Regions from separate parts of the Bradyrhizobium sp. 2S1 genome, predicted to be linked through region 3. Evidence: predicted binding sites of a transcription regulator. Region 3 holds the regulator's gene; each other region holds the start of a gene.

Region 1 (7,405 bases), 4.1 Mb from region 3:
TTCGCGCCGAACGCCTTGAAGGTGATGATGGTGAGGGTGTCCTGGATGCCCGGGATCACCTGAACCTTCTCGTTGATGAAATGGCCGATGTCGGTGTCGTGGTCGACGTAGAACTTGACCAGCAGATCGTAATTGCCCGCGGTGGAGTAGATCTCGGAGGCAATCTCGGCTTCCGCCAGCGCGTTGGCGACGGTGTAGGACTGGCCGAGCTTGCATTTGATCTGGACGAAGAAAGGAACCATCAAAGTCGTCTCCGGGGGATTTTCGCGACTATAGGCCCAAAACGGGCCGCCAAGGCAAGGCCAACTCAAGGCCAACTCGCGGTAAAGTCAGGCGAACTTGCTGCCGATGGGCGGCCGGGCTAGGACAGGCCATGGTCTTGATCGTAACGGTCTCATTCGTATCAACCGCCGGTGCTGCGAGATGACGCCGGTCGCGCTCACCATTGCCGGCTCGGATTCCTCGGGCGGGGCGGGCATCCAGGCCGACCTCAAGAGCTTTGCCGCGCTCGGCGTTTTCGGGGCCTCCGCGATCACGGCGCTGACCGCGCAGAACACCAGGGGCGTCAGCGGCATCCATCCGGTGCCTGCGGCGTTCGTCACGGCCCAGATCGATGCTGTGTTCTCAGACCTCGACGTCGGCGCGGTCAAGATCGGCATGGTGGCGCAGGCCGAGACAATCGCTGCGATTGCCGACGGGCTGAAGCGCTGGGCACCGCGCCACATTGTGCTCGATCCGGTGATGGTCGCAACCTCGGGCGATCGGCTGCTCGCGGCCGAGGCCGTCGATGCGCTGAAGACCATGCTGTTTCCGCTGGCATCGCTGATCACGCCGAATCTGCCGGAAGCGGCGGCGCTGCTGAACCAGCCGGTTGCCTCCAGCGAGGCCGACGTCGCGCGGCAGGGCAGGCAATTGCTGGCGATGGGATGCCGCGCGGTGCTGGTCAAGGGCGGTCACGGGCATGGTGCCGAGAGCATCGACTATCTGATCGATGGCGAGCGCAGCATCGCGCTGGCGACGCCGCGCATCGCCACATCAAACACGCACGGCACCGGCTGCTCGCTGTCGTCGGCGATCGCAGCGGGGCTTGCGAAGGGCGAGGCGATGGAGGCCGCGGTGCGCAACGCGAAGGCCTGGATCACGGACGCGATCGCCGCTGCCGATCGCTTCGCCGTCGGACACGGCCACGGGCCGGTGCATCACTTCCACAAATTCTACTGAGCCGGCGTAGCGCGGATCAATCTTGTAGCCCGGATGTAGCGCAGCGAAATCCGGGAGCGGATTATCCGCGGATGCAGGACCCGGATTGCGCTTCGCTCCATCCGGGCTTCTGTAACGGGCCTTTGTAAGTCAATCCCTTTTTGCGTGATCCACTCGCCGGGCACTTGCTTCTGTACGGGATCGGCGCGAAGGCCGTCGCCTGATGGGGTGCATTGAGGAGCCGGCCGGCCAATCTACGGAAGCGTGGTTGTGAGCCACTTCCCGGATGGCGGCCTGACCGGATCCATCGTCCCGGCGCAGGGACCTCGCTCAGGGAGAGCCTGGTGTCGTGGCCCGCCCAGAACCGATTGCTGCTCCTTGCTTAGGTTGCCGAGGCCTTGGCCATCGGGTTGAACGGTTTGGCGTCGGCGAGCATGCGATGCAGAACGACGGCGAGCTTGCGTGCGAGCGCCACCTTGGCCTTGCGCAGGCCTGCGCGCCGGGCGATCCGCATCGCCCAGCCTTTCAGCGCCGAGCAGTTCCTGACCGGCTTGGTCAGCATGACGTGAGCCGCTTGATAGAGCGCCTCGCGCACGGAGGCATCGCCGATCTTGCTGATGCGGCCGGTATAGTCGGTTTCGCCCGATTGGTACTTCTTCGGGGTGAGGCCAAAATGCGCTCCCGTCGCCTTCGAGGACCGGAAGCGCTTCGGGTCGTCGACCGCCGAGGCGTAGGTAAGCGCCACGATCGGGCCGACGGACGGTGTCGTCATCAGGAGGCGGGCTTGAGGGTGCGACCTGGCGAGCTTTTGGGTGTGCTTATCCAGGCCATTGAACTCGCGCCGCAGCACGGCGTGGGCTTCGAGCAGCGCCTGTGCCACGATCTCAAGTCCGGGATGGCCCGCTACGAGCTCCCGGATGCGTTCGGCGAACGTGCGCTCGGTGGTCGTGCCGACCTTCAGACCGAAGCCGCGGAGCACGCCGCGCAGGCTGTTCTCGATGTCGCGCAGCTTGGACTGCAGCAGCTTGCGTGCCGTCAGAACCGCCCGCGTCTCTTGCGCTTCGATCGACTTGCAGTGCACCGGCCGGAACCAGCCCAGCCGCATCAGTTGCGCGATCCCGCGGGCATCGTTGCGGTCCGACTTCACCGGCATCGCCTTGAAGGCATCGCGGACGTGCCGCGTCTCCAACAGTTCGACTGCCAGGCCCGCATCCCGCATCGCTGCGTAGAGCCATTGCGACAGCGGACCAGCCTCCAGCCCGATCCGTTCCAGCACCAACCCCAGCGACCGCAACCAGGTGATCAAGGCCTCCGGCTCACTCGCAACCCTCGCCTCGCGCAAAATCTTACCTGTCCCATCGACAAGGCAGACGCTCGAGCATTCCAAAGACACGTCGATTCCTGCATAGTGGTACATGGTCGTCCCTTAATGATGCTTGGAGCGGGCTTGCCCGACTCCGTTTATTGACACCATCAGTTTGAGGGACGACCGCCTTCCAACCAACAGGCCGCTCGCGAGCGCGCTTCCAAATCGCGCCGTAGCGAGCGGGCGGCCGGCCCGTTACCCCATCTACGCAGTCGTCCGCGCGCCTTGTTCCGCCGCGATATCGCGGCAACACACCGTCTGTTCCGCACAGCGGCGACCGTCCATGTCGCCAGATTGTCGCACGCCGCTGTTATCCGCAGGGAAGGGGCGTGCTGCTGATTCTCGTTAACTGTTAGTGAGGCCTTGGGTCACGGGGGTCGTCATCGCCTTGTCACAGGAATCTGTTAGGTGCACAGGCATGGGAAGTGACTCCTTGAGTGAAGAAAGTCCCGAGCGGCACTTTCGCACTTTGTTTATCTCCGATGTCCATCTCGGAGCCCGCGGTTCGCAAGCCGACCGCCTGCTGGACTTCCTCCGCTCTCACGATGCCGACACGATCTACCTCGTTGGTGATATCGTCGATGGCTGGGCGCTGAAGTCGAACTGGTACTGGCCGCAGACCCACAACGATTTCGTGCAGAAGATGCTGCGCAAGGCGCGCAAGGGCGCCAAGGTGATCTACGTTCCGGGCAACCACGACGAGTTTCTGCGCAAGTATTACGGCACGCATTTCGGCGGCATCGATGTGGTGGAGAACACCGTTCACACCGGCGCCGACGGCAAGCGCTACCTCGTGATCCACGGCGACATCTTCGATCTTGTGGTGCAGAACGCGCGCTGGCTCGCCCATCTCGGCGACAAGGCCTACGACTTCGCGATCCAGATGAATCGCTTCGTCAACTTCTTCCGCAAGATGTTCGGCGTGCCGTATTGGTCGCTGTCGCAATGGGCCAAGCTGAAGGTCAAGAAGGCGGTGAACTATATCGGCGCGTTCGAGGCGACGCTTGCCGGCGAGGCGCGGCGCCACGGCTGCGACGGCGTGATCTGCGGCCATATCCACTACGCGACGATTCATGACGAGCACGGCATCCGCTACATGAATTGCGGCGACTGGGTGGAGAGTTGCACCGCGCTCGCCGAGCATGAGGACGGCCATTTCGAGATCATCACCTGGACCGATCCGGTGCGCCGGATCGCGCCGGTCCCGCGAGTGACGGCACGCGCTGCATGACGCATATCCTGGTCGCGACCGATGCGTGGCATCCCCAGGTCAACGGGGTTGTCCGCACGCTGACCATGATGGCGCAGGCGGCGAAATCGCTCGGCGTCGAGGTGAGCTTCCTGACGCCGGACGAGTTCCGTACCTTCGCGATGCCGAGCTATCGCGATCTGAGGCTGGCGCTGCCGTACCAGGCCAAGGTCGCCAGCCTGATCGAGGCGGCCCGGCCCGACAGCATCCATATCGCGACCGAAGGCCCGATCGGGCTTGCGGTTCGCCGCTATTGCCGCAAGCGCGGCCTGCCGTTCACGACGAGCTTCCACACCCGCTTCCCCGAATATGTCTCGGCACGGACGCCTGTCCCCGAAGCCTGGGTGTGGCGTGCGCTGCGCTGGTTCCACAGGCCGAGCCGGGCGGTGATGGCGGCGACCCCGGCCTTGGCGGCCGAGCTGCGCCAACGCGGCTTCCGCAACGTGGTGCTGTGGTCGCGCGGCGTCGATACCGCGCTGTTCCATCCGCGCGACGTCGATCTCTGCCTGCCGCAGCCGGTCTATCTCAGCGTCGGCCGGGTGGCGGTGGAGAAGAACCTCGAGGCGTTCCTCGATCTCGATCTGCCCGGCACCAAGATCGTGGTCGGCGACGGCCCGGCGCGGGCGGCGCTGGAGCGAAAATACCCTGAAACCGTCTTCCTCGGCGCCCGCCACGGCGAGGAACTGGCGGAAATCTACGCCGCCGCCGATGTGTTCGTGTTCCCGAGCCGGACCGACACGTTCGGCCTGGTGCTGCTCGAGGCGCTGGCGAGCGGCCTGCCGGTTGCCGCTTTTCCGGTCACCGGCCCCCGCGACGTGATCGGCGCGGCGCCGGTTGGCGTGCTCGACGACGATCTGCACCACGCCTGCCTGGAGGCGCTCGGCATCTCGCGCCAGGCCTGCGTCGATTTCGCCGCGCTCCATACCTGGCAGGCGTCGGCCCGGGTGTTCATCGACCGCTGCATGAACGTCCGCCCCGCGGCACCCGACGGCGAGGGGCAAGCGCTCGAATTCGGCGCCGAAGAGCACCATTTCGCCGCCCTGCCGGCCCCCCATCCCACGTCACGCTGAACGATCTCATGCGTCTTTGTTTTGACGCGTTTTCTTCACGCGAACCGGTACCCACTTCGCTCGAAAACGCTATAAAGCGTCTTGCCGGGCCGCGTCCCCCCGCGATACAAATCGTGGATGACGGACACCACTCTCAATCCACCCGTCGCTGCCGCGGACATCGATGCCGCGGCAAGGGTGGTCGCGCCGTTCGCGGTGCGCACGCCGCTCCTGACCTTCCCCGTTCTCAACGAACGCGTTGGCAGCCAGGTCTTCCTCAAGCCCGAAATGCTGCAGCGGACCGGATCGTTCAAGTTCCGCGGCGCCTTCAACAAGCTCGCCTCGATTCCGCGGGACAAGCGCAGCGGCGGCGTCGTCGCGTTCTCGTCGGGCAACCATGCGCAGGGTGTCGCCGCGGCGGCCAAGATCCTCAACATGCAGGCGACCATCGTGATGCCTGCGGACTCGCCGCTCACCAAGCGCGAGCGGACCAAATCCTATGGCGCCGAGGTCGTGCTCTACGATCGCGATCGCGACGACCGCGAGGCGATCGCCAACGGCATCGCCAGCAAGCGCGGCGCGACCCTGGTGCGTCCCTATGACGATCCCTTCGTGATCGCAGGACAGGGCACCGCCGGCCGCGAGATCGCCGAGGACATGGCGGCGCTCGGGCTTGTGCCGGATATCGTGGTCGCGCCGGCCTCGGGCGGCGGCTTGATTGCCGGCGTTGCCACCGCGGTGAAGGCGAAATATCCGCAGGCCCAGGTGATCGTCGCCGAGCCCGCGGGCTATGACGATCACGCTCTGTCGCTTAAGGTCGGCCATCGCGAGGCGCATCCGGTCGCGGCGCGCACCATCTGTGATGCGCTGATGGCGATGATGCCGGGCGAACTGACCTTCGCCATCAACAGCAAGCTGCTCGCAAATGGCGTCAGCGTCTCCGATGATGAGGTCGGCGCCGCGGTGGCCTTTGCCTATCGCGAGCTGAAGCTCGTGGTCGAGCCCGGCGGCGCGGTTGGGCTTGCCGCGCTCTTGGCCGGGCGGATCGACGTCAAGGGCAAGAACGTCGTCATCGTGCTCTCGGGCGGCAATGTCGACGCCGATCTGTTCGCGAAGCTCGTCGCCTGAGACCAGCATGTTTTCGAAGGGGCAGGCGAGGGCGGCTTATCGCTCTCCCCCGTGTCGCTGCACAGAAATCTATTCTACCGCCGAGCGCCAGCGCCTCTGCTTCTCGCGGTTGCCACAGTTCTTCATGCTGCACCACTGTCGCCGGTGCGCCTTGCTGGTATCTATAAAGTAGACTTCACAGTCGGCCGCGCCACACTTGTGGATGCGGCTGTGGTCTGTGGATAGAAGCAGATCCTCGATCGCCAGGGCGCAGGCATGCACGGGTATCTCCGGGGAGGTGGGCAACCTCCAGCCGGATATGATGGCGCTTGATGCTCCGGTTGCGGTGAGGGCTCTGGCGGCGTGTGCCCGACGGACTTCCACGGCAATCGCGTCCAGATCGTTCTGCGGAACGGATAGCCCATCGTGGATTGCGCCAACGATTGTGTACAGGTGTTCCCTCAATTCGCGAGCGCGCCGTATGACGCGTGTGCAAGCGGGCCCACCGAGCGATCGCAACCGCTTCGCCGCGGAAGGCTCGATAAGCCCGGCCAGCTCAGTGAAACTCACCAAAGCGCCGTAGGCGGTCAGAGTCTCGATCGGTGCGTCGGAGGGCCGCTCGTCCAGCGTGTTGACGAGGTCCAGGGCGGGATGACCTCCGCTCCAGTCGAATGGGTTGGTTGGTCCGGTCATCCCCGACCTTGCCTGCGATGTGATCATAACCCATAATACACGTTATAAGGGTTATGTACCATTGCGGCGTCCAAGGTGACCACAGGCAATGTCGAGCCAACGCGACGGTGCGCTTTGCGGTCTCGCGGCCGTCAGCATCTGGTCGGGGTGGATCGTCGTGGCGCGCCTTGGCCTTCGGACCAGCCTCACACCCTGGGATATCGCGGCGTTGCGCTTCGGCGTCGCCGGGATGCTGCTGTTGCCCTACCTGGTCAAGAACGGACTGGCATTCGATCGTCTCGGCTGGTTCGGACTGGCGGCCATTGTGCTTGGCGGCGCGGGGCCGGTCTTTTTCGCCAACTCCGGACTTCTGTTCGCTCCGGCAGCGCATGCGGGCGCTCTGTTTCCGGGTGTGATGCCGTTGATGGTCGCGCTGCTTGCGGCGGCGCTCTTGAAGGAGGTGTTCACGACGGTGAAGAAGATCGGCTTCGCCCTCATTCTGCCGGGTGTGCTCGTCATCGCGTGGGGCTCCGGCGGTGAGTTGGGATCGCTGCAGAATGTCGGTCACGGGCTGTTTCTCTGCGCCGCACTGGCGTGGGCCTGCTACACGGTCGATCTGCGAAAGGCTCGTCTGGATGGATTGCATGCCGCGGCCATATCCGCCGTCGGCGCCATGATCCTGTATCTGCCTGTCTTCACGTTGTTGCCTGGAACAACACTTGCGGCAGCACCGTGGGGCGACGTGGCGCTGCAGGCTGTGGT
Region 2 (7,405 bases), 4.3 Mb from region 3:
TACAAGGCCGCTGGGTGTTAGACTCCCCGCGGAAGAACTCAAGCGGTGGATGGGTCAGACCCTTGGCGTTGCCATTGGTGATCCCTGATTCGTAACGACACATCGCTGATATCGGATCTGCCCTTAATTCCGCCCGAACTGCATGCGATGCTTCTGGACAGTCCGTTCCTGCGGCTCGCGGCGACGCCCGCGGCATCAAAAGATGACCCGACATCTGGGCCGCCAATCATAACGTCATCCACACCTGCGATGAGTGGAAGAGTTACCTTGCACGGCTGCTTACCCTGACCGATCGCAACTGCGACGGGCATCTCGATCCATCCGAATTCACACTCATCGGTCGGGCTGCAGGGCGAAATGAAAGCTGAAAGCACAGATCAGAAGGCACCGAATGCCGGGCGCCGCTGCTGATGTGGATTTCAGCAGATGGGCCGCCGCGGTGTTTATTTTCAGCACTGTGCCAACCAGGAGACAGTTAGTGCTGCAATCCGATATAGCGGCGAGGCGACGCTTTCAGCTCATCCTGGTCAAGCCGTCTCACTACGATGATGACGGATACGTGATCCGATGGTGGCGCGCCATGACGCCGTCGAATTCGCTGGCGGCCGTGTATGGCATTGCGGCGGATTGCGCCGAACGCCGGGTGCTCGGGCCCGATGTCGATTTTGATATTGAAGCCATCGACGAGACCAATACGCGCATCGACATCCCGGCGCTCCTGAGCCGCTTCAGGAGTCACGGCGGTTTCGGATGTGTGGCCCTGATCGGCGTTCAATCGAACCAATATCCGCGCGCCCTCGACATCGCCCGTTCGTTCCGGGCAGCCGGGATTGCCGTCGCCATCGGTGGTTTTCATGTCTCGGGTTGCCTGTCGATGCTGGATGGCCGCGCCGTGGAACTCGACGCTTGCCGGGAGATGGGCGTCGCCATATTCGCGGGTGAAGCCGAAGGGCGTCTTGAATCCGTCATTGCCGACGTAGCTGCTGGACGCCTCGCGCCGCTCTACAACCACATGAAAGAGTTGCCGGGCATGGACGGCGTGCCGGTGCCGTTCCTCCCGAAGCGATATATCGAACGGACGCTTGGCTCCAGCGCCAGTTTCGATGCCGGCCGCGGCTGCCCCTACCAGTGCTCGTTTTGTACCATTATCAACGTGCAAGGCCGCAAATCGCGCTACCGATCGGCCGACGATGTGGAGCACATCGTGCGCCTCAACTGGGCCCAAGGCATTCGAAAATTCTTCATCACCGACGATAACTTTGCGCGCAACAAAGAGTGGGAATCGACCTTCGATCGCCTCATCCAGCTCCGCGAAATGGACGGCATCCCGCTCGGCCTGATGATCCAGGTCGACACGCTATGCCACAAGATCCCCAACTTCATGGAAAAGGCAAAACGCGCCGGAGTAAAAAAGGTCTTCATTGGACTTGAAAACATCAACCCCGACAATCTTGCGCTAGCGAAGAAGCGGCAGAACAAGATCACCGAGTATCGAAAGATGCTGCTGGCCTGGAAGGAGCAGGGCATCTTGACCATCGCGGGCTATATCCTGGGCTTTCCAGCCGACACGCCGGAGACAATCAAACGCGACATCGCCATCATCCAGGAAGAACTGCCGATCGACCTTCTCGAGTTCTTTTGTCTGACGCCGCTGCCCGGCTCCGAAGATCACCAGACGCTCTGGAAAAACGGCACAGCCATGGAAGCGGACCTCAACAGCTACCATGTCGAACACGTCTGTACGGCCCATCCCAAGATGAGCAAGCAAGAGTGGCAGGACATCTATCACGAGGCCTGGCAGCTCTATTATACGCCCAAGCACATGAAGGTTCTGCTGCGACGCGCCGCGGCCACCGGCGTTCCGATCGGCAATCTCGCAAAGTACCTACTCACTTTTTCGACGACGGATCGCCTCGAAAAGGTACATCCCCTTCAGGGTGGGATTTTCCGCCTCAAGCATCCGTCCGAGCGGCGACCCGGCTTGCCGCGCGAGAACTCCTGGCTGTTCTGGCTGCGCTTTGGCTGGGAGACGCTCGTGAAGCACAGCGTCCTCACCGTGGCGATCGGACGGTTGTTGATTTGGAAAACGGTCATCGCCTACACCCGGGGGCCAGCAACTATCTTGACCGCGCGCTCACGCCGGTCAGCGACGACGGTGATGAGACGCTCGACCTTCTCACCAAGACGGCGGGCGCCCGCGCTGCGGTCGCTCATTTCGAGAGAATCGCCGGACTGACGGGCACCCAAGTCGCTTGATGCAAGGCCCATTTTAGGTCGAGCTGTTGCGGATGAGCTTCGACACACGTCCGGCGAAGCTCGTCTCGGGCGTGTGACGGAAGGCGAAGTCCTCGTTTCGGTTCACCGGTTCACCGAACGCTGCCTGTCATAGAACCAGGGTTAGCGCCGCACGATCGAGCCGGTGCGCCCGACCAGCCGTGCCAGCTGCTTGAAACGGCTGCCGACGCGGTCGGCAACCAGATCCACCATCCGGTGCTCGAACACCAGCATCAGCTTGCGGCCCTGGGTGCGGAAATGGGTTGCCGGCAGCACGCCGGTGCGCGCCGCCGTGATCAGATGCGCGACGCGGAACGCGGCGCCGAGCACGCGCGCGCGCTCGTCCATCGCCGGCGTCACCAGCGCGCGGATCTGCGACGGCGGTTCGTTTTCCTCGCTGAGGCCGGCGTAGCGATAGAACACCGAGAGCGCGACGAAGGCGCGCCCCTGATGGGTGATCGAGCCGAAATTGCCGTTCATGATCAGGCTGAGGGTTTCCTCGCCGCGATGATCGGGATGCACCCGCCAGCCGATGTCGGAGAGCAGGCAGGCGACGTGACGCAGCCTGCGGTCTTCCTCGGTCTCGCGCAGCCTGACGACGCGCACCAGCCGGTCGGTCCACGCCGTCAGCTCCTGGGCGTGGCGGGCCGAGCGCGACAGCAGTTCGTTGAGATTCTGCGCGGCGCAGACCAGCCCGTCCTTGGCGCGCTCGGCCTGCGGCAGCATCTCGTAGAGCAGGCCTTCGCGCACGCCGAAGGTCGAGAACACGATGGTCTTCGGCTGCGCGACGCGGATGATGTATTCGAGCACAAGCGCGGCATAGCTCAGCAGGGGCCGCCGCGCATCGGCGACCGACTCGATGTTGGCCAGCATGTTGGTGGCCGCCAGCCGCCGCAGCCGCTGCGCGAAGTCGAGCGCGTCGGCCGCCGGGATCGAGTAGCCGTGCATCACCTTGAGCGGATAGCCGCTCTGGATGATGTGAATGCGCGCCAGCGCACGCCAGGTGCCGCCGACCGCGTAGAAGGTGCGGCCGCGCCCGGTCTTGAGCTGGGCAACGCCGAGCAGCTCGTTCTTGACGATGCGTTCGGCGCGCTTGATCGATTTGTCCGAGAGGTCCTGCAGCGCGAGGCTGCCGAGCGGGAGCGTCACGCCGCTGCGCACCCGGTTGCCCTTGACGTCGATCAGTTCGAGCGAGCCGCCGCCGAGATCGCCGACGATGCCGTTCGGATTGTGCACGCCCGACACGACGCCGAGCGCGGACAGTTTCGCTTCACGCGGTCCGGACAGAATCTCGATCTTGGCGCCGCAGATGCGCTCGGCCTTGGCGATGAAGTCGGGACCGTTCTTGGCGTCGCGGCAGGCCGCGGTCGCGATCGCATAGACGCGGCCGACCTGCTGTATCCTGCACAGCGCGCGAAAGCGGCGCAGCGCGGTGAGCGCCTTGTTGACCGCATCGGTCGCGAGCAGGCCGGTGCTCTGCACCTCGCGTCCGAGCCCGCACAGCGCCTTCTCGTTGAAGATCGTGACGAGGCTGCGCGCCATCGCCTCGTAGACCACGAGACGAACCGAGTTCGAGCCGATATCGATCACAGCGACGCTGGAAGCGCGCTTGCGCGGCCGCTTCACAGGAAAGCCCCCTTAAGACGATGGCTGCTGACGCTCGTTACGACGCGTGAGCCGGCGCGGTGAAGATTCCTTGAGAGACTTACCACGGCCGGACAGACTCGGATTTGTCATGAAGTAGTCATGCAGGTTGAACGGCTCTTCGCCTTTCGCGGCTTTCATACGCGTTGACGACCCGTCCGGCAACAATTGCCAGCTCTGCTCGGTGTCCTTCAGGTTCGCGACCATGATCTGTTCGAGAACCTGCTGATGCACCGTGGGATTTTGCAGCGGACAGAGAACCTCGACGCGGCGGTCGAGGTTCCGCGGCATCATGTCGGCGGACGAGATATACACAGCAGCTTTTGTGCTCGGCAGGCCCTGACCCATGCCGAAGCAATAGATCCGACCGTGTTCCAGGAACCGGCCGATCACCGATTTGACGCGAATATTCTCCGACAATCCTGGCAGCCCCGGCCGCAGGCAGCAGATGCCGCGCACCACGAGCTCGATCGCGACGCCGGCCTGCGAGGCCTCGTACAGGGCGTCGATGATGTCGGGATCGACCAGCGCGTTCATCTTCATCCAGATCGCGCCGGGCCGGCCATGTTTGACGTGGGCGATCTCGCCGTGGATGTGCTCGATGATCCGCTTGCGCAATGTCAGCGGCGACACTGCCATCTTCTCGATGTCGCTCGGCTCGGCATAACCGGTGATGTAGTTGAACACCCGCGCGACGTCGCGGCCGATGATCGGGTCCGACGTAAAGTAGGAGACGTCGGTGTAGATGCGGGCGGTGACCGGATGATAGTTGCCGGTGCCGGTGTGCACATAGGTCGTGAGATTTCCGCCCTCGCGGCGCACCACCATCGACAGCTTGGCGTGCGTCTTCAGTTCGATGAAGCCGTAGACGACCTGCACGCCGGCGCGTTCGAGGTCGCGCGCCCAGCGGATATTGGCCTCCTCGTCGAAGCGCGCCTTCAACTCGATCAGCGCGGTCACCGACTTGCCGGCCTCGGCGGCATCCGCCAGCGCGCGCACGACCGGCGAGTTGTTCGAGGTGCGGTAGAGTGTCTGCTTGATCGCGACGACGTCGGGGTCACGCGCCGCCTGCTGCAGGAACTGCACGACGACGTCGAAGGATTCGTAGGGGTGATGGACCACGAGGTCCTTCTGCCTGATAGCGGCAAAGATATCGCCGCCATGGTCGCGCACCCGCTCGGGATGGCGCGGCACATAGGGCGGGAATTCGAGGTCCGGGCGATCGAGGCGGGTCAGCTGCGACAGCTCGTTCATCGCCAGCACGCCGTCGACCAGGATCACTTCATCATCCGCCGCCGACAGAGCGTGCTGCACGAAGCTGCGGAGCTCTTCCGGCATCTTGGCTTCGATCTCGAGCCGGATCACCGATCCGCGCCGGCGGCGCTTCAGCGCCGTCTCGAACAGGCGAACGAGGTCCTCGGCTTCTTCCTCGATTTCGAGTTCGGAGTCCCTGATGATGCGAAACGCGCCCTGGCCCTTGACGGTGTAGCCAGGGAACAGGCGGCCGATGAACAGACCAGTGGCCTGCTCGAGTGTGATCAGCCGCGCCGGACCGCTTTCCTTCGTGGAGGGAAGGCGGATGAAGCGGTCGATCTTGCCGGGCATGCGGATCAGCGCGTTCATCGCCTTGCCGTCGGATATCCGCGACAATTGCAGCGCCACGGTGAAGCCGAGGTTCGGGATGAACGGGAAGGGATGGGCCGGGTCGATCGCCAGCGGCGTCAGCAGCGGGAAGATGTTGTGGAGGAAGTGATCCTCGATCCAGGTGCGTTCGGATTTGGTGACGTCGCGCCCGTCGACCAGCTGGATGCCGACCTTGGACAGGATCGTCCGCAGATCGCTCCAGATCGCCTGCTGGTCGGAGGCGAGCTGTGAGACGGTCTTGTTGATCATCACGAGCTGCTCGGCCGGCAGCAGGCCGTCCGGGCTGCGCTCGGCAATGCCTTCGCGGACCTGCGCCTTGATGCCGGCGACGCGGACCATGAAGAACTCGTCAAGGTTATTCGCCGAAATCGACAGGAAGCGGACCCGCTCCAGCACGGGATGGCCGGTATTGACCGATTCCTCGAGCACCCGGCGGTTGAAGTGCAGCCAGGAGAGCTCCCGGTTGATGAATCGCTCGGGGCTGGATGCAATCGCCGGGACGGCGGGTAGCTCCGCCTCTTTTTCTTTGATTTCAGTAGCTTGTGCCGAGTCCATCAAGTGCTGGTCCAATTCGGGGCAGGGAGCCGGAGCGGTGTAGCCGAGGGCCGCACAGACCATGTGATATTGCGATGACGTTTCGATGACATTGATGTTCCGCCCGCCTGCGCCGTCAAGCCGCGGGACCCGTCAGGCATCGCGCAACAGTTCCGCCGCCAGCGCCCGCGTCACCGGGCGGCCGAGCCGCAGTGCCTCGGTGTCCAGGAGCTCGACCGCCTGCCGGACGGCGGTATAGGAGCGCTCGATCCGGTTGCAGAGGTAGCTGACCAGCGGCTCGTCCACGCTCATCTGGCGGTCGGCGCAGAACTTCACGATCAGGCCGCGGAACAGCTGGTCGTCGGGCGGCAGCAGCGTCACCGTCGGCACCGCGCGGAGCCGGGAGCGCAGGTCGCGCAATTCGATCTCGAACGCTGACGGCGGAATGCGCGCCGTGATCAGCACGAAGGCATCGTCCTGGCGCGCGAGATTCATCAGATGGAACATCGCGCGCTCGTCGAAATCCGACGGCCTCAGGTCCTCGACCACCAGCGCGCCGGTCGCAAGCGCGGTCGGCACCGCCTCGGCGGTCAGCGCATGCGCGGCGGTCGAGCGAGCGCCGGCGCTCTCGGCCCAGATCGCGGCGAGGTGGCTTTTACCGGAGCCGTCCGGTCCCACCAGCAGCATGATTCGGTTCGGCCAGTCGGGCCAGCCATCGATCAGCGCCAGCGCAGCCTCATTGGCGGGCCCCTCGAGGAAATCGTCGCGGGTCAGTTTCTCCTCGTGCGGCAGGGCCAAGGCCAATTGACGAGGTTGAACGCTACCGGCCACGCAAGTCTCCAAACCACTTTATTTTAGCAGATTATGCTCTACCGAGCTTCGATCGTGCTCATGTGCCGCACCCACTCCACGAGATAGAGGGACACCGAACCCAAAGTAAAGATCGTGACCAAACCCATCAGGATCAGGTCGTAGGGGTGCGGCTGGAAGCCGAAGCCGAGCGAGGCCAGCACCAGCGCTGCGAATGCGACCTGCGCCACCGTGTTGAGCTTCGACACCATCAGCGGCTTCATCTCGACCGGCTTGTCGAACAACCATGACACAATCACGGCGGAGACGATCATGATGTCGCGCGACACCACCAGAATCACGATCCAGCGCGGTACCGCGCCCCAGATTCCGAGCGCGACATAGATCGACACCAGCAGCGCCTTGTCGGCGAGCGGGTCGAGCAGAGCGCCGAGCTCGCTCGTCATGTTGAAGCGCTTGGCGAGGAAACCGTCGACTGCGTCCGAGACGCCGGCGATCA
Region 3 (7,405 bases):
CAGGGGTCACGCCGGTGCGCTTGTAGGCGAAAAGATCGCCGGTGCGGCCCATACCGGTCTGCACCTCGTCGAATGCGAGCAGCAGGCCATGCTCGTCGCACAGCGCGCGCAGCGCCTTGAAGAACGCCTGCGGCGCCGAGCGCACGCCGCCCTCGCCCTGCACCGGCTCGATCAGGATGCCGGCGGTATGCGGGCCGATCGCCTTCTTCACCGCCTCGATGTCGCCGTGCGGCACCTGGTCGAAGCCGTCCATCGGCGGGCCAAAACCCTCGAGATATTTTGGCGAGCCGGTCGCGGCCAGCGTACCCAGCGTGCGGCCATGGAAGGCACCTTCGAAGGTGATGATGCGGTAGCGCTCGGGATGGCCCTTGGAGAAGTGATAGTGGCGGACCAGCTTGATCACGCCTTCCATCGCCTCTGCGCCGGAATTGCAGAAGAACACGAAGTCGGCAAAGCTCTGCTCGCACAGCCGGGCGGCCAGCGCCTCGCCGTCCGGGCTCTTGAACAGGTTCGACATGTGCCAGAGCTTGGTCGCCTGTTCCTGCAGCGCCTTGACCAGATGCGGATGCGCATGCCCGAGCGCGTTCACCGCAACGCCCGAGGTGAAATCGAGATAGCGGTCGCCGTTGGTTGCGATCAGCCAGGCGCCGTCGCCGCGCTCGAAGCCGAGATCGACCCGGGCGAAGACGGGGAGCAGATGCGACGAGGCGCTGTTGGTCATGGCGTTCACTGCCGGTTTGAAGCCGACAATTGCCGGGCGGCTTGACGCCAGTGCAGCAACGGCCAGCTTCGGAAAACAAAACGGCCGCCTTTGCGGGCGGCACGTACAGGCATTCTATGCTGCGGCCAGTAGGTGTCAATCGCCAGCAGCCGGCCTTTGCCGACCTTCCTGCGATGCGGAACGAGCGCAATCCGGAGCATTCCGGTGCGGTGGAAAAGCCTCATTGCAGTGCTTAACTTTGTGGGAACATGTGGACGCACGGCCGCGGACTCTTGCGCCAGAGTCACGCCATATTGTAGCGTTTGGCCTGTCGGGTACGACATCTCGTGCGGCAGTACTGGACCCTCTAAGTAGCCTTCGTGTCACACGTAAACGTTCGGGCTCAAAACCGCGCCCGGCGAGGGCTAAGGGATTCTGGCCGCTGGGATTTTGACCCGGATTTGGCTCGCAGCGTCGCTCCAATGACCGGCGCCATGCGAAAGGAAGAATGCGATGACTGTATTGACCTGGTCCGACGATCGCGTCGAGCAGCTGAAGAAGCTCTGGGAGTCTGGCCTCTCGGCCAGCCAGATCGCCGCGGAACTTGGCAATGTGACGCGAAACGCCGTGATCGGCAAAGTGCATCGGCTCGGCCTCTCCGGCCGCGCCAAGGCCCCCTCCACGGCGGCGCCGCGGCAGCGCAAGGCCCGCCCCGCCCAGCACATGATGCGGGTGGCGCGTCCGGTCTCGCGCGGCAACACCGCGCTGGCGCATGCCTTCGAGGTCGAGATGGAGCCCTATCCGATCTCCTACGACAACGTGGTGCCGATGAGCCAGCGGCTGTCGCTGCTCGAGCTGAACGAAGCCACCTGCCACTGGCCGGTCGGCGATCCCTCGAGCCCGGAATTCTTCTTCTGCGGCGGCAAGGCGCTCGGCGGCCTGCCCTATTGCGCACACCACTCGCGCGTCGCCTACCAGCCCGCCGGCGATCGCCGCCGGCCGTCGGCGAAACCGCAGATCAAGTGAGCACTCGGGACACTGGCGTAGACTTCAAAAACAAATCCCCGCGAAAGCGGGGATTTTTTTGTGGCTCGTCGCCCGGATGCATCACCGGCGACGTCCCGGCCTAGTGCGCAATTGCGCACTAGGCCGGGACGACGCCGTGTTGCGGCTTGTGAATGCCGCGCGGCCTTACGGCTGCGGCTCAGCCTTTGCGAAGCGGTCGTCGAGCGCGTAGCCGGCGCCGCGAACGGTGCGGATCGGATCCTGCTCGCGGCCCGGATTGAGCAGCTTGCGCAGGCGGCCGATATGCACGTCGACGGTGCGCTCATCGATATAGATGTCGCGGCCCCAGACGCTGTCGAGCAGCTGCTCGCGGCTGAACACCCGGCCGGGATGCTCGAGGAAGAATTCGAGCAGACGATATTCGGTCGGCCCGAGATCGATCGGGCGGCCGGAGCGCGCCACACGGCGCTTCTCGCGGTCGAGCTCGATGTCGCCATAGGTCAGCACGGTGGCAAGCCGCTCCGGGCTCGCACGGCGCAGCAGGCCCTTCACGCGCGCCAGCAGCTCGGGCACCGAGAACGGCTTGACGATGTAATCGTCGGCGCCGGTGGCAAGCCCGCGCACGCGCTCACTCTCCTCGCCGCGCGCGGTCAGCATGATGATCGGAAGCTGCTTGGTCTCGGGCCGCGCCCGCAGACGGCGGCACAGCTCGATGCCGGACAGGCCCGGCAGCATCCAGTCCAGCACAACGAGGTCGGGGATGCGCTCCTTCAACCTGGTGTCGGCGTCGTCGCCGCGTCCCACCGTTTCGACGTCGTAGCCTTCCGCATCGAGGTTGTAGCGCAACAGCGTCGTCAGCGCTTCCTCGTCTTCGACTACCAGAATGCGTGCGCTCATCGGTCTAAGTTCTTTCTCTGTGGTGATCCGTTGCCCAAACGCAAACCGAAACACTCAACCCCTGAGCATATTCCCCGTGGAAACGGTTTGTCGCGACGACAATCCGGTTCCGCCGATGCGGATCATGCCCTAGTTGCCCGGCACCGTGGTGGCGAAATTGGTCATATCGCCCTTCGGACGCTTGTCGGTGATCTGCTGGCCCTCGATCATGTAGAACACGGTCTCGGCGATGTTGGTGGCGTGGTCGCCGATCCGCTCGATGTTCTTGGCGCAGAACATCAGATGGATGCAGAACGAGATGTTGCGCGGATCCTCCATCATGTAGGTGAGCAGCTCGCGGAACAGCGAGGTGCAGATCGCATCGACCTCCTCGTCGCCCTTCCAGACGTTCATCGCCGCCGGCAGATCGTGCGCCGCATAGGCGTCGAGCACCGACTTGACCTGAGACAGTACGAGGTCGGTCATGTGCTCGAGGCCGCGGATCAACTTCAGCGGCTGGAAATCGCTCTCCAGCGCGGCGACGCGCTTGCCCATGTTCTTGGCGAGGTCGCCGATCCGCTCGAGGTCGGTCGCGACGCGCATCGCGCTGACGATCTCGCGCAGGTCGATCGCCATCGGCTGGCGGCGGGCGATCGTCAGCACCGCGCGCTCTTCGATGACGCGCTGCAGATTGTCGATCTCGATGTCGGCGGCGACCACGCGCTTGCCCAGCGCGACGTCGCGGCGGATCAGCGCGTCGACCGACTCGGTGATCATGCGCTCGACGAGGCCGCCCATCTCGGCGACCAGACGGGTCAACTCCTGCAGGTCGCTGTCGAATGCCTTGGCGGTATGTTCAGAAGCCATCGCTTGTCTCCTCAGCCGAACCGGCCGGTGATGTAGTCCTGCGTGCGTCGATCGCTCGGCGAGGTGAAAATCTTGTTGGTGTCGTCGAACTCGATCAGCTCGCCGAGATACATGAAGGCCGTTTTGTCGGAGACGCGCGCCGCCTGCTGCATGTTGTGGGTGACGATCGCGATCGTGTAGTCCTCGGAGAGCTCCTGGATCAGCTCCTCGACCTTGGCGGTCGAGATCGGGTCGAGCGCCGAGCACGGCTCGTCGAACAGGATCACCTCGGGACGCACCGCCACGGTGCGCGCGATGCACAGCCGCTGCTGCTGGCCGCCGGAGAGCGACAGGCCGGAAGCGTTCAGCTTGTCCTTGACCTCGTTCCACAGCGCGCCGCCGCGCAGCGCCTTCTCGACCCGGTCGTCCATCTCGGACTTCGAGATCTTCTCGTAGAGGCGGATGCCGAAGGCGATGTTCTCGTAGATCGTCATCGGGAACGGCGTCGGCTTCTGGAACACCATGCCGACCCGCGCACGCAGCAGATTGAGGTCGAGCTTGGGATCGAGAATGTTGGTCTGGTCCAGCATCAGCTGGCCGACCGCGCGCTGGCCCGGATAGAGATCGTACATCCGGTTGAAGATGCGCAGCAGGGTCGACTTGCCGCAGCCCGACGGGCCGATGAACGCCGTGACGCGGTTGGTGCCGAGCGTCAGGTTGATGTTCTTCAGCGCGTGGTGCTCGCCGTAATAGAAGTTGAGGTTGCGCACCGTGACTTTCGGCGGCGCTTCCGGCAGCGGTACCTGGGGAACGTGGCTCGCGGCAGTCGTGGAAACGGAAAGCTCGGTCATTTTGCGGCCCTTTCGGCACCAAGGATGCGCGCGCCGATGTTCAGCGCGAGCACAGTGAATGTGATGAGCAGCGCACCGCTCCACGCCAGCTCTTTCCAGTAGGCGTAGGGGCTCTGCACGAAGTTGTTGATGGTCACCGGCAGGTTGGCCATCGTCTTGGTCAAATCCCAGCTGAAGAACTGGTTCGACAGCGCGGTGAACAGCAGCGGCGCGGTTTCGCCGGCGACGCGGGCGGTCGCCAGCAGCACGCCGGTGATCAAGCCGGATCGCGCTGCACGATAAGCGATCCGCTTGATCACCAGGGAGCGCGGCAGGCCGAGCGCGGAGGCCGCCTCGCGCAGCGGATTGGGCACCAGCAGCAGCATGTCCTCGGTGGTGCGCAGCACGACCGGGATCACGATCACAGCGAGCGCGAGCGCGCCCGCGATCGCCGAGAAGCCGCGCATCGGCACCACCACCGCACCATAGATGAACAGGCCGATGATGATCGACGGCGCGCTGAGCAGGATGTCGTTGATGAAGCGGATCACCGAAGTGAGCTTGTCGTTCTTGCCGTATTCGGCGAGGTAGGTGCCGGCGAACAGGCCGAGCGGCGCACCGATGCCGACGCCGATCACGGTCATGATGATCGAGCCGACGATGGCGTTGAGCAGACCGCCGTCGGTCGAGCCCGGCGGCGGCGTGTTCTGGGTGAACAGTTGCACGCTGAGGCCGGCAACGCCGTTATAGAGCAGCGTGATCAGGATCAGCGCCAGCCAGGTGACGCCGAACAGCGCCGCACCGACGCAGAGTGCGCGGATGACGATGTCGCTGCGGCGGCGGGATTTGTAGATCGGGTTCATGGCGTTACTTCCCCGCCTTCGTTTCAAGCCGCATCAGCATCAATCGCGCGCCGGCGAGCACGAAGAAGGTCAGCACGAACAGCAGCAAGCCGAGCAGGATCAGGCCGGACTGGTGCAGGCCGTCACTTTCGGCGAATTCGGAGGCGATCGCCGCCGAGATCGTGGTGCCCGGCGCGAAGATAGACGACGAGATGCGGAACGAGTTGCCGATGATGAAGGTCACCGCCATGGTCTCACCGAGCGCACGGCCGAGCGCCAGCATGACGCCGCCGATCACGCCGACGCGGGTGTAGGGGATCACGACGCTGCGGACGACTTCCCAGGTCGTGCAGCCCATGCCGTAGGCGGCCTCTTTCAGCACCGGCGGCACGGTCTTGAACACGTCGACCGAGATCGCGGTGATGAAGGGCAGCACCATGATCGCAAGGATCAGCGCGGCGTTGAACAGGCTGAGATAGGACGGCGGGCCTCCGAACACCGCACCCAGCACGGGCACGCCCTCGAAGATCCGGATCATGAACGGCTGGAACGTGTTGGCCAGGAACGGGCCCAGCACGAAGAAGCCCCACATGCCGTAGATGATCGAGGGGATGCCAGCCAGCAGCTCGATGGCGATGCCGATCGGGCGGCGCAGCATTTGCGGGCAGAGCTCGGTGAGGAAGATGGCGATACCGATGCCGACCGGGATCGCGATCATCATCGCGATAACCGAGGTGATCAGCGTGCCGTAGATCGGGCCGAGCGCGCCGAGCACCGGCGGATCGGCCGAGGGCGCCCAGCGCTGCGTCCAGAGGAAGGCGAAACCATATTCCTTCATCGCCGGCCAGGCGCCGACGATCAGCGACAGGATAATGCCGCCGAGGATCAACAGAACCGAAATCGCCGAGATGCGGGTGATCCAATAGAAGGTGAGATCACCGAGCTTGAAGGCGCTGAGGGCCTTGGCGCGATCGTACGGTCCCGCGGCTTCCATCACATCGCTCTGAACAGCCATGTCTGCCACGCCAATCCCCTCTTTACTATGTGAAAGCCACGCAAACCGCTACGCCCCGAAGCGATCTTCACTGACGCATTTGGCCGGGCGCCGTTCCGGCTTGCGCCTGTTTGGGGCGCGAAACCCGGGCGCCATCCACGTTTCTTGCCGTGTGATGGAGCCCGGGTCTTGACCGCTCGACCGGTGCCGCCCCTCGGACGGCACCGGTCTTATTCGATGTCGAACTTAGCTCTTGATGTCCGACGACCAGGTCTTCTCGATCAGCTTGACGACCGAGTCCGGCATCGGGATGTAGTCGAGCTCTTCGGCCGCCTTGTCGCCCTTCTCGAAGGCGTACTTGAAGAACTTGAGCGCTTCCTGCGAGGCCGCCTTGTCGGTCGAGTCCTTGTGCATCAGGATGAAGGTCGCCGCGGTGATCGGCCAGGAGGCCTCGCCCGGCTGGTCGGTCAGGATCACGTAGTATCCGGGAGCCTTGGCCCAGTCGGCATTCGACGCAGCGGCCTGGAAGGCGGCGATGGTCGGCTGCACGGTCTTGCCGGCCTTGTTGACCAGCGCGGTGTAGGTCAGCTTGTTCTGCTTGGCATAGGCATACTCGACATAGCCGATCGCGTTCTTGGTCTGGCTGATGTTGCCGGCAACGCCTTCGTTGCCCTTGGCGCCGACGCCGACCGGCCATTCGACCGCGGTGCCGGAACCGACCTTGGACTTCCAGTCTGCATTCGACTTGGCGAGATAGTCGGTGAAGTTGAAGGTGGTGCCCGAACCGTCCGAACGGCGCACGACGGTGATGGCGTCGCCCGGCAGGGTCAGCTTCGGATTGAGCTTGGCGATCGCCGCGTCATTCCACTTGGTGATCTTGCCGAGATAGATGTCGCCGAGCACTTCGCCCGACAGCACGAGCTCGCCCGGCTTGACGCCCTCGACGTTCACGACCGGAACGATCGCGCCCATCACCATCGGCCACTGGACGAGGCCGTCCTTCTCGAGCTGCTCGGCCTTGAGCGGCGCGTCGGTGGCGCCGAAGGTCACGGTCTTGGCCTGGATCTGCTTGATGCCGGCGCCGGAGCCGATCGACTGGTAGTTCAGGCCATTGCCGGTGTCCTTCTTGTAGGCGTCAGCCCACTTCGAATAGATCGGGAACGGAAACGTCGCGCCCGCGCCGGTAATATCGGCAGCGAAGGCTGACGTCGAAGCGGCGACCATGCCGGCAGCGACGATTGCTTTGATGAAATTCATGGGGTGGTCTCCATCTTGTGAGCGAAGCGCCGAACGCGCCCGATTGCGCTCACGC
Region 4 (7,405 bases), 3.6 Mb from region 3:
CATCCCGCCACCACCAAGGACTGGGATGGCACGATCGAGCTGATCAAGTTCGTCGACGCTCTGCGCAAGAAGAAGGCGAGCTGATCGTTCGCCTGACGTCACGAGGCCGGGCCTGTCAGCCCGGCCTTTGTTCTCAACTCCGAACCGGACTGGCACGCGTCGATGGCGACCGCCGTATCCATTCTTCCGGCGCAGCAACTGGCAATGCTGGAAGAGGCCTACCGCAGGTCGGTCTCGCGCAAGCGGCTGAAGGCCGCGCTGGCGGCGGCAGTATTCTGCGCGGCCCTGGTGATCGCCGCGGTCGGCGCGGAAGTGAACCTGCGCACGCTGTTCACCTATTTCGGCAACTTCGTCAGCTATTTCGACCGCATCCTGACGCTCGAATCGGGCGCACGGGTGTGGACCGATTTTCCCGAATGGTTCTGGGGCTGGAAGAAATGGCTGAGGATGCTCGGAGAGACCGTGCTGATCAGCTATGTCGGCACGCTGACCGGCGCGGTGTTTGCCTTCGCTCTGAATTTCTTCGCGGCCCAGAACACCTCGCCGGCGCCGTGGCTGCGCTTCACGGTACGCCGGCTGCTTGAATTCGCCCGCACGGTGCCCGGCATCGTGTTCGCGCTGATCTTCGTGATCGCGTTCGGCCTCGGACCGATGGCCGGCGTGCTGGCGATTGCGATCCACTCGACCGGCGCGCTGGGAAAACTGTTCGCCGAGATCGTCGAGAACGCCGACATGAAGCCGGTCGAGGGCATCCGCTCCACCTGCGCGAGCTGGCTGTCCTGCATGCGCTTTGCCGTCCTGCCCCAGGTGTCGGCGGGCTATGCCAGCTACGCGCTGCTGCGCTTCGAGATCAACGTCCGCGAAGCCTCGGTGATGGGCTTTGTCGGTGCCGGCGGCATCGGCCAGGAGCTCGTGGTCGCGATCCGCAAGTTCTACTATTCCGACGTCAGCGCCATCCTGGTCACCATCATCATCACCGTCTTCATCATCGACATCTCGACCGGCCCGCCGCGGCGCGGCTGGCGTTGCCGGCCATGATCGTGGCGGCGCTTGCGGTCTTTGTGTACGGCCTGGTCGATCTCGACTTCTCGCCGTCCAGGCTGATCGCGGGCCTCAGCCAGCTCGGCTGGATCACCATGTTGATGATCCCGCCGAATCCCGGCGCGTCATTCCCGCTCTACATGCAGGCGCTTGGCGAGACGCTGTCGATCGCGCTGCTCGGCACCACGCTTGCGGCATTGCTGGCGCTGCCGGTCAGCCTGCTGGCGGCGCGCAACATCATCCCCTCGAACCTGATCCGCTTTCCGGTGCGCCGCTTCCTGGATTCGATCCGCGGCGTCGACACGCTGATCTGGGCGCTGGTCTGGATCAATGTCGTCGGACTCGGCCCGTTTGCCGGCGTGCTCGCGATCATGGTCTCCGACTTCGGTGCGTTCGGAAAGCTGTTCTCCGAGGCGATCGAGGCGGCTGACCGCAAGCAGGTCGAGGGTATCCGCGCCTCCGGCGGCAATAGCTTGCATGAAATCCGCTTCGGCCTGTTGCCGCAGGTGCTGCCCGTGATCGCCGGCCAAGTGCTCTATTTCATCGAGTCGAACACGCGTTCGGCCACCATCATCGGCATCGTCGGCGCCGGCGGCATCGGCCTACAACTCGCCGAGCAGATCCGCGTGCTGGAATGGCAGAAGGTGTCGTTCCTGATCCTGATGATCCTGATCGCAGTCGCGGCGATCGACTTCATCTCGAGCAAGCTACGCTTTGCGATTATTGGTCAAAGGGCGGTGGCCTAGCTCGCCGCGCGCTCAATCATCCTTCTCCCCTTGTGGGAGAAGGTGGCGTAGGCGGCCTTTGGCCGCCGTCTTCTAGAAGGACGCCGATGCCTTGGCATCGGCTACGGCGCCGGATGAGGGGTATCTCTCAGCGAAATCAGAAGCCGATGTGTTCGCGGAGAGATACCCCTCACCCGGATCGCATCTGGCGATGCGATCCGACCTCTCCCACAAGGGGAGAGGTGCACCGCCAGTGTGGCGGCACATTCAACCGTTCTCGACCAGAAACTCCACGCGCTCGGCGGCAAAGCGCGAGCGTTTGGTCACCAGCGGCTGGTCCAGCATGTCGACGTCGGTTGCGTCGACCACCAGCACCGGCCGTCCCAGCGGCAGATCGAGTCGCGCGGCATCAGTGGCATCGGCGATTGCCGCGGTGATCCGGGTCGAGGCGCGGTGGTAATCCCTGACGCCGTAATGCCCGAGCAGCTTCGTCATCGAGTGCACGTTGGCGAACACGCTGCCGGCATCGGGAAACCGCTCGGCCGACAGCCATGTGGTGGAGACGCAGATCGGCGTCCGGTCGGCGAGGCGCACCGCTTCGATCCGGATCAGCCGCGCACCGATCTTCAGGCCGAGCTCACGCGCGATCTCGCGGTTGGCGATATCCTCGCCGGCCTCGATCAGCTGGCCGCGCGGTTCGTGGCCGCCGGCGCCGACGATCTCCGAAAATCTTGTGCGTGAGCGCAGGGGATAGGCGAGGCGCTGGGCCTCGACATAGGTGCCGCTGCCGCGCTCGGCGCGCACCAGGCCGCGCTCGGCCAATGCGGCGAGCGCCCGCCGCACGGTGTGGCGGTTGACCCGGTAAGTCTCGGCGATCTCCATCTCGCCGGGCAGCTTTTCGCCCGCGGCAAAGCGGCCGTCAGCGATGCCGCGCTCAATGCCGTCGGCGACCTGCCGCCACAAGGCGACGCCGGAACTTTCCTGCATGCTCATGGCGCGGTGATACCAGAAATCGTCGGTTTGTCACGAAACAGTCATGGCGCTCGGCTATCAAGTTATCTAGTATCATAGACAACTTAATGCAAGCAAGGTTGCCCATGAGTTCGACCGGACCAAACAGCAAACAGGCCCAGCGCAAGGCCGCGATGTCGGTGCTGGCGCATGCCGCCGCTGCCGACATCGCAGGCCGGCTCGCGGCGATCGCGGTGCCGGCGCATGAGAACCTGCGCGAGCCGGAGAACGGCCTTGTGATGCTGCGCGGGCGGATCGGCGGCGACGGCGCGCCGTTCAATCTCGGCGAGGCGACGGTGTCGCGCGCGGCGGTGCGGCTTGCGACCGGCGAGGTCGGCTTCGGCTACACGCTCGGCCGCGATGCACAGAAGGCGCAGATGATCGCGCTGTGCGACGCCATGGTGCAGTCGGCGGAGTTGTCCGGTGAGGTGGAGGCAAAGGTGATCGCGCCGCTGCGTGCGGTCATGAACGCCGAACGCGCCCGCAAGGCCGCCGAGACCGCGGCGACGCGGGTCGATTTCTACACGATGGTGCGCGGTGAGGGGTGATGCAATGACGACGATTGCCGAAATGCCCGCAGGCTTTGCCGACAAGGTGCTGTCGGCGCAATCAACCTTCCGTTCCGTGATGGAGGCGATGGCGCGTCCGGGCAGCGTGCAGCGCGTTGCGGCGAGCGCAGGCACGCCCGCCGGCATGATGCGCGGCGCGGCTGCGATCGCGCTGACGCTGTTCGATCACGACACGCCGATCTGGCTCGACGCCGCGATGTCGGCGACGCCGGATGTCGCCCGCTGGCTGAAGTTTCACGCCAGCGCGCCGGTGGTCGGGGACTCCTCGATCGCAAGCTTCGCGCTGATCGGTGATGCCGCGAACCTGCCGGCGCTCGATCGCTTCGCGTTCGGCAGCAGCGAATATCCGGATCGTTCCACCACGCTGATCCTGCAGGTCGACAGCCTGACGCAGGGCCCGGCCTTCGAGCTGAAGGGGCCCGGCATCGACGGCAGCGCGCTGTTGCAGGCGATGATCAAGCCGCGCGATCTGTTCGAGCGGCTGTCGATCAACGAGGTCCTGTTCCCGCGCGGCATCGATGTCGTGCTGGTCCATGACGATGCCATTGTCGCGATCCCGCGCACCACGCGGCTGATCGCAAGCGGAGTGTGAGCGATGTATGTAGCGGTCAAGGGAGGCGAGCGCGCCATCGAGAACGCCCATCGCCTGCTCGCGCATGAGCGGCGCGGCGATCGCGATGTGCCCGAGGTGACGCTAGCGCAGATCTCCGAACAGCTCGCGCTCGGCGTCGATCGGGTGATGACGGAAGGCTCGCTCTATGACCGCGAGCTCGCGGCGCTGGCGATCAAGCAGGCGCGCGGCGACATGATCGAGGCGATCTTCCTGGTCCGCGCGTTCCGCGCCACGCTGCCGCGCTTCGGTGCCACCGAACCGGTCAACACCGGCGAGATGCAAGTGCGGCGGCGCATCTCCTCGACCTTCAAGGACGTTCCGGGTGGCCAGATCCTCGGCCCGACCTTCGACTACACCCACCGCCTGCTCGATCCGCAGCTCGCGGAAGGCTTTGTGCCGGAGCAACCGGCGACGGCGGACGCGTCGCAGGCGGCAACGCCGCGGGTCACCGACATTCTCGGCCGTGACGGCCTGATCGAATCTTCGCCGCAGGCCGAGGCCGACGCGCCGGTCGGCGACCTCACGCGTGAGCCATTGAGCTTTCCGGCCGATCGCGATCTGCGGCTGCAGAACCTGGCGCGGGGCGACGAGGGCTTTCTGCTGGCGCTCGGCTACTCGACGCAGCGCGGCTACGGTCGCAACCATCCCTTCGCCGGCGAGATCCGCTTCGGCGAGGTCGAGGTCGAATTCTCAGCCGAAGATGTCGGCTTCGCCGTGCCGCTGGGTTCGATCGAGCTGACCGAGTGCCAGATGGTCAACCAGTTCAAGGGCTCGACCACCGAAGCGCCGTGCTTCACCCGCGGCTATGGCCTCGCCTTCGGGCAGAGCGAGCGCAAGACCATGTCGATGGCGCTGGTCGACCGCGCGCTGCGCGCGCGCGAGCTCGGCGAGGAAGCGGCCGCGCCGGCGCAGGACGAGGAGTTCGTTATGTCGCACTCCGACAACGTCCAGTCGACCGGCTTCGTCGAGCATCTCAAGCTGCCGCATTACGTCGACTTCCAGTCCGAGCTCGGCCTGTTGCGCAAGCTGCGGCAGGAGTTCGCCGAGGCCAACCAGGCCGTCGAACTGCAGGAGGCCGCCGAATGAACGCGCCGACATACAACTTCGCCTATCTCGACGAGCAGACCAAGCGGATGATCCGCCGCGCGATCCTGAAGGCGATCGCGATCCCGGGCTATCAGGTCCCGTTTGCCAGCCGCGAGATGCCGATGCCCTATGGCTGGGGCACCGGCGGCGTGCAGGTGACGGCGGCGATCCTCGGTCCCGATGACGTGCTGAAGGTGATCGACCAGGGCTCGGACGACACCACCAACGCGATCTCGATCCGCAAATTCTTCGGCAAGACCGCGGGTGTCGCGACCACGACATCGACGACGGGCGCGACCGTGATCCAGACCCGGCACCGCATTCCCGAAGCGTCGTTGCACGCCGGGCAGGTGCTGGTCTATCAGGTGCCGATCCCCGAGCCGCTGCGCTTCCTCGAGCCGCGCGAGACCGAGACGCGGCGGATGCACGCGCTTGCCGAATACGGACTGATGCATGTCAAGCTCTACGAGGACATCGCGCGCTTCGGCCACATCGCGACCGCCTACGCCTATCCGGTGAAGGTGAACGCGCGCTACGTGATGGACCCGTCGCCGACGCCGAAATTCGACAATCCGAAGATGGACAATTGCGCGGCGCTGCAGCTGTTCGGCGCCGGCCGCGAGAAGCGGATCTACGCGATCCCGCCCTACACCACCGTGGTCTCGCTGGATTTCGAGGATCATCCGTTCACGCGCTACCGCTTCAACGCGCCCTGCGCGCTGTGCGGCGCCGACTCCTCCTATCTCGACGAGATCGTCACCGACGACAGAGGCGGGCGGATGTTCGTCTGCTCCGACACCGATTTCTGCGAGCAGCGCCAGGCCGCCGGCCATCACGGCACCGAGAGCGCTGCGCCGCACAAGGAGAAGGCGCATGTCTGAGCTCGCAAGACTCGACACCGACCAGCCGTTGCTGGTGGCCGAGGGGCTCGGCAAGAATTATGGCCGGCTTCCGGCCTGCCGCGACGTCTCGTTCGCGCTTTATCCGGGTGAGGTGCTGGCGATCGTCGGCGAGTCCGGCTCTGGCAAGTCGACGTTGCTGCAACTGCTGTCGGCGCAGCTCGCACCCAGCGCGGGGCAGGTCTCCTACCGGATGCGCGACGGTGTGCTGCGCGATCTCGCCGAACTCGGCGAGGCCGAGCGGCGCTTCCTGTTCCGCACCGACTGGGGCTTTGTGCATCAGGACCCGGCGCAGGGATTGCGGATGGGCGTTTCGGCCGGTGCCAATGTCGGCGAGCGGCTGATGGCGGTCGGCTGGAATCACTACGGCCGGATCCGCGACACCGCATCGACCTGGCTGGAGCGAGTCGAGATCGATGTCGGCCGCATCGACGATGCGCCAAAGACCTATTCGGGCGGCATGCGGCAGCGGCTGCAGATAGCGCGCAACCTGGTCACCGAGCCGCGGTTGGTGTTCATGGATGAGCCGACTGGCGGCCTCGACGTCTCGGTGCAGGCGCGCCTGCTCGACCTGATGCGCAACCTCGTCAGCGAGCTTGGCCTTGCCGCGATCGTCGTGACCCATGATCTCGCGGTGGCGCGGCTATTGTCGCATCGCGTGATGGTGATGAAGGGCGGCCGCGTCATCGAGACCGGCCTCACCGACCAGGTGCTCGACGATCCCCGCGAGCCCTACACGCAGCTGCTCGTCTCCTCGATCCTTCCGCCATGAGCTTGCCAATGACCGCGATGATCGAACTCACCAACGCCGAGAAGACCTTCACCATGCATCTGCAGGGCGGCGTCGAGCTGCCCGTGGTGCGCGGCGTCTCGTTCAACGTCGAGCCGGGCGAATGCGTGGTGCTGTCGGGCCCGTCGGGCGCGGGCAAATCCTCGATCCTGAAGATGATCTTCGGCAATTATCGCTGCGACAGCGGCCGGATCGGCATTCGTCACCACGGCAAGGTGATCGACCTCGCCACCGCCGAGCCCCGCCAGGTGCTGAGCATCCGCCGCTCGACGATTGGTTATGTCAGCCAGTTCCTGCGCGCGGTGCCGCGGGTGGCGACGATCGACGTCGTCGCCGAGCCGCTGATCGTCAACGGCGTGGCGCGCGAGGAGGCCCGCGCGCGTGCCGGCCGCCTGCTGCGCCGGCTGAATATCCCGGAGCGTCTCTGGACCTTGCCGCCCTCGACGTTCTCTGGCGGCGAGCAGCAGCGCGTCAATATCGCGCGCGGCTTCATCTCGGACCTGCCGATCCTGTTGCTCGACGAGCCGACCGCTTCGCTCGATGCGGCGAATCGCGCAGTGGTGGTCGAGCTGATTGCGGAGAAAAAGACCAGGGGCGTCGCGATGGTCGCGATTGTCCATGACGACGAAATCCGTCATCTGATTGCCGATCGCATCGTCGACGTGACCTCG

What was found. Region 3 encodes PhoB, which activates phosphate uptake and scavenging genes when phosphate is short. Its sites were predicted from a motif close to TGTCATNNANCTGTCAT; they were not measured.
Region 1: a site for PhoB is predicted at 2,945-2,961, ahead of HAP54_RS27990 (UDP-2,3-diacylglucosamine diphosphatase). Genes of this name have one in related genera too.
Region 2: a site for PhoB is predicted at 6,192-6,208, ahead of HAP54_RS38870 (RNA degradosome polyphosphate kinase). Genes of this name have one in related genera too.
Region 4: a site for PhoB is predicted at 2,788-2,804, ahead of phnF (phosphonate metabolism transcriptional regulator PhnF). Genes of this name have one in related genera too.

The regions. Positions count from the first base shown of each region.
Region 1 is NZ_CP147717.1:5,914,746-5,922,150, forward strand. It holds gene HAP54_RS27975 (Lrp/AsnC ligand binding domain-containing protein) at 1-242, opposite strand, end outside; gene thiD (bifunctional hydroxymethylpyrimidine kinase/phosphomethylpyrimidine kinase) at 424-1,221, shown strand; gene HAP54_RS27985 (IS110 family transposase) at 1,583-2,617, opposite strand; gene HAP54_RS27990 (UDP-2,3-diacylglucosamine diphosphatase) at 2,985-3,797, shown strand; gene HAP54_RS27995 (glycosyltransferase family 4 protein) at 3,794-4,885, shown strand; gene HAP54_RS28000 (threonine/serine dehydratase) at 5,003-5,992, shown strand; gene HAP54_RS28005 (CGNR zinc finger domain-containing protein) at 6,062-6,664, opposite strand; gene HAP54_RS28010 (DMT family transporter) at 6,753-7,405, shown strand, end outside.
Region 2 is NZ_CP147717.1:8,221,404-8,228,808, reverse strand. It holds partial or broken gene HAP54_RS38880 (B12-binding domain-containing radical SAM protein) at 479-2,256, shown strand; gene ppx (exopolyphosphatase) at 2,398-3,900, opposite strand; gene HAP54_RS38870 (RNA degradosome polyphosphate kinase) at 3,913-6,117, opposite strand; gene HAP54_RS38865 (DnaA/Hda family protein) at 6,250-6,927, opposite strand; gene HAP54_RS38860 (CDP-alcohol phosphatidyltransferase family protein) at 6,966-7,405, opposite strand, start outside.
Region 3 is NZ_CP147717.1:1,805,563-1,812,967, forward strand. It holds gene HAP54_RS08650 (aspartate aminotransferase family protein) at 1-721, opposite strand, end outside; gene HAP54_RS08655 (GcrA family cell cycle regulator) at 1,214-1,726, shown strand; gene phoB (phosphate regulon transcriptional regulator PhoB) at 1,892-2,602, opposite strand; gene phoU (phosphate signaling complex protein PhoU) at 2,732-3,448, opposite strand; gene pstB (phosphate ABC transporter ATP-binding protein PstB) at 3,460-4,278, opposite strand; gene pstA (phosphate ABC transporter permease PstA) at 4,275-5,120, opposite strand; gene pstC (phosphate ABC transporter permease subunit PstC) at 5,125-6,114, opposite strand; gene pstS (phosphate ABC transporter substrate-binding protein PstS) at 6,340-7,350, opposite strand.
Region 4 is NZ_CP147717.1:5,391,158-5,398,562, forward strand. It holds gene phnD (phosphonate ABC transporter substrate-binding protein) at 1-84, shown strand, start outside; gene phnE (phosphonate ABC transporter, permease protein PhnE) at 163-1,038, shown strand; gene phnE (phosphonate ABC transporter, permease protein PhnE) at 1,035-1,787, shown strand; gene phnF (phosphonate metabolism transcriptional regulator PhnF) at 2,034-2,759, opposite strand; gene phnG (phosphonate C-P lyase system protein PhnG) at 2,864-3,325, shown strand; gene phnH (phosphonate C-P lyase system protein PhnH) at 3,330-3,938, shown strand; gene HAP54_RS25530 (carbon-phosphorus lyase complex subunit PhnI) at 3,942-5,045, shown strand; gene HAP54_RS25535 (alpha-D-ribose 1-methylphosphonate 5-phosphate C-P-lyase PhnJ) at 5,042-5,926, shown strand; gene phnK (phosphonate C-P lyase system protein PhnK) at 5,919-6,716, shown strand; gene phnL (phosphonate C-P lyase system protein PhnL) at 6,725-7,405, shown strand, end outside.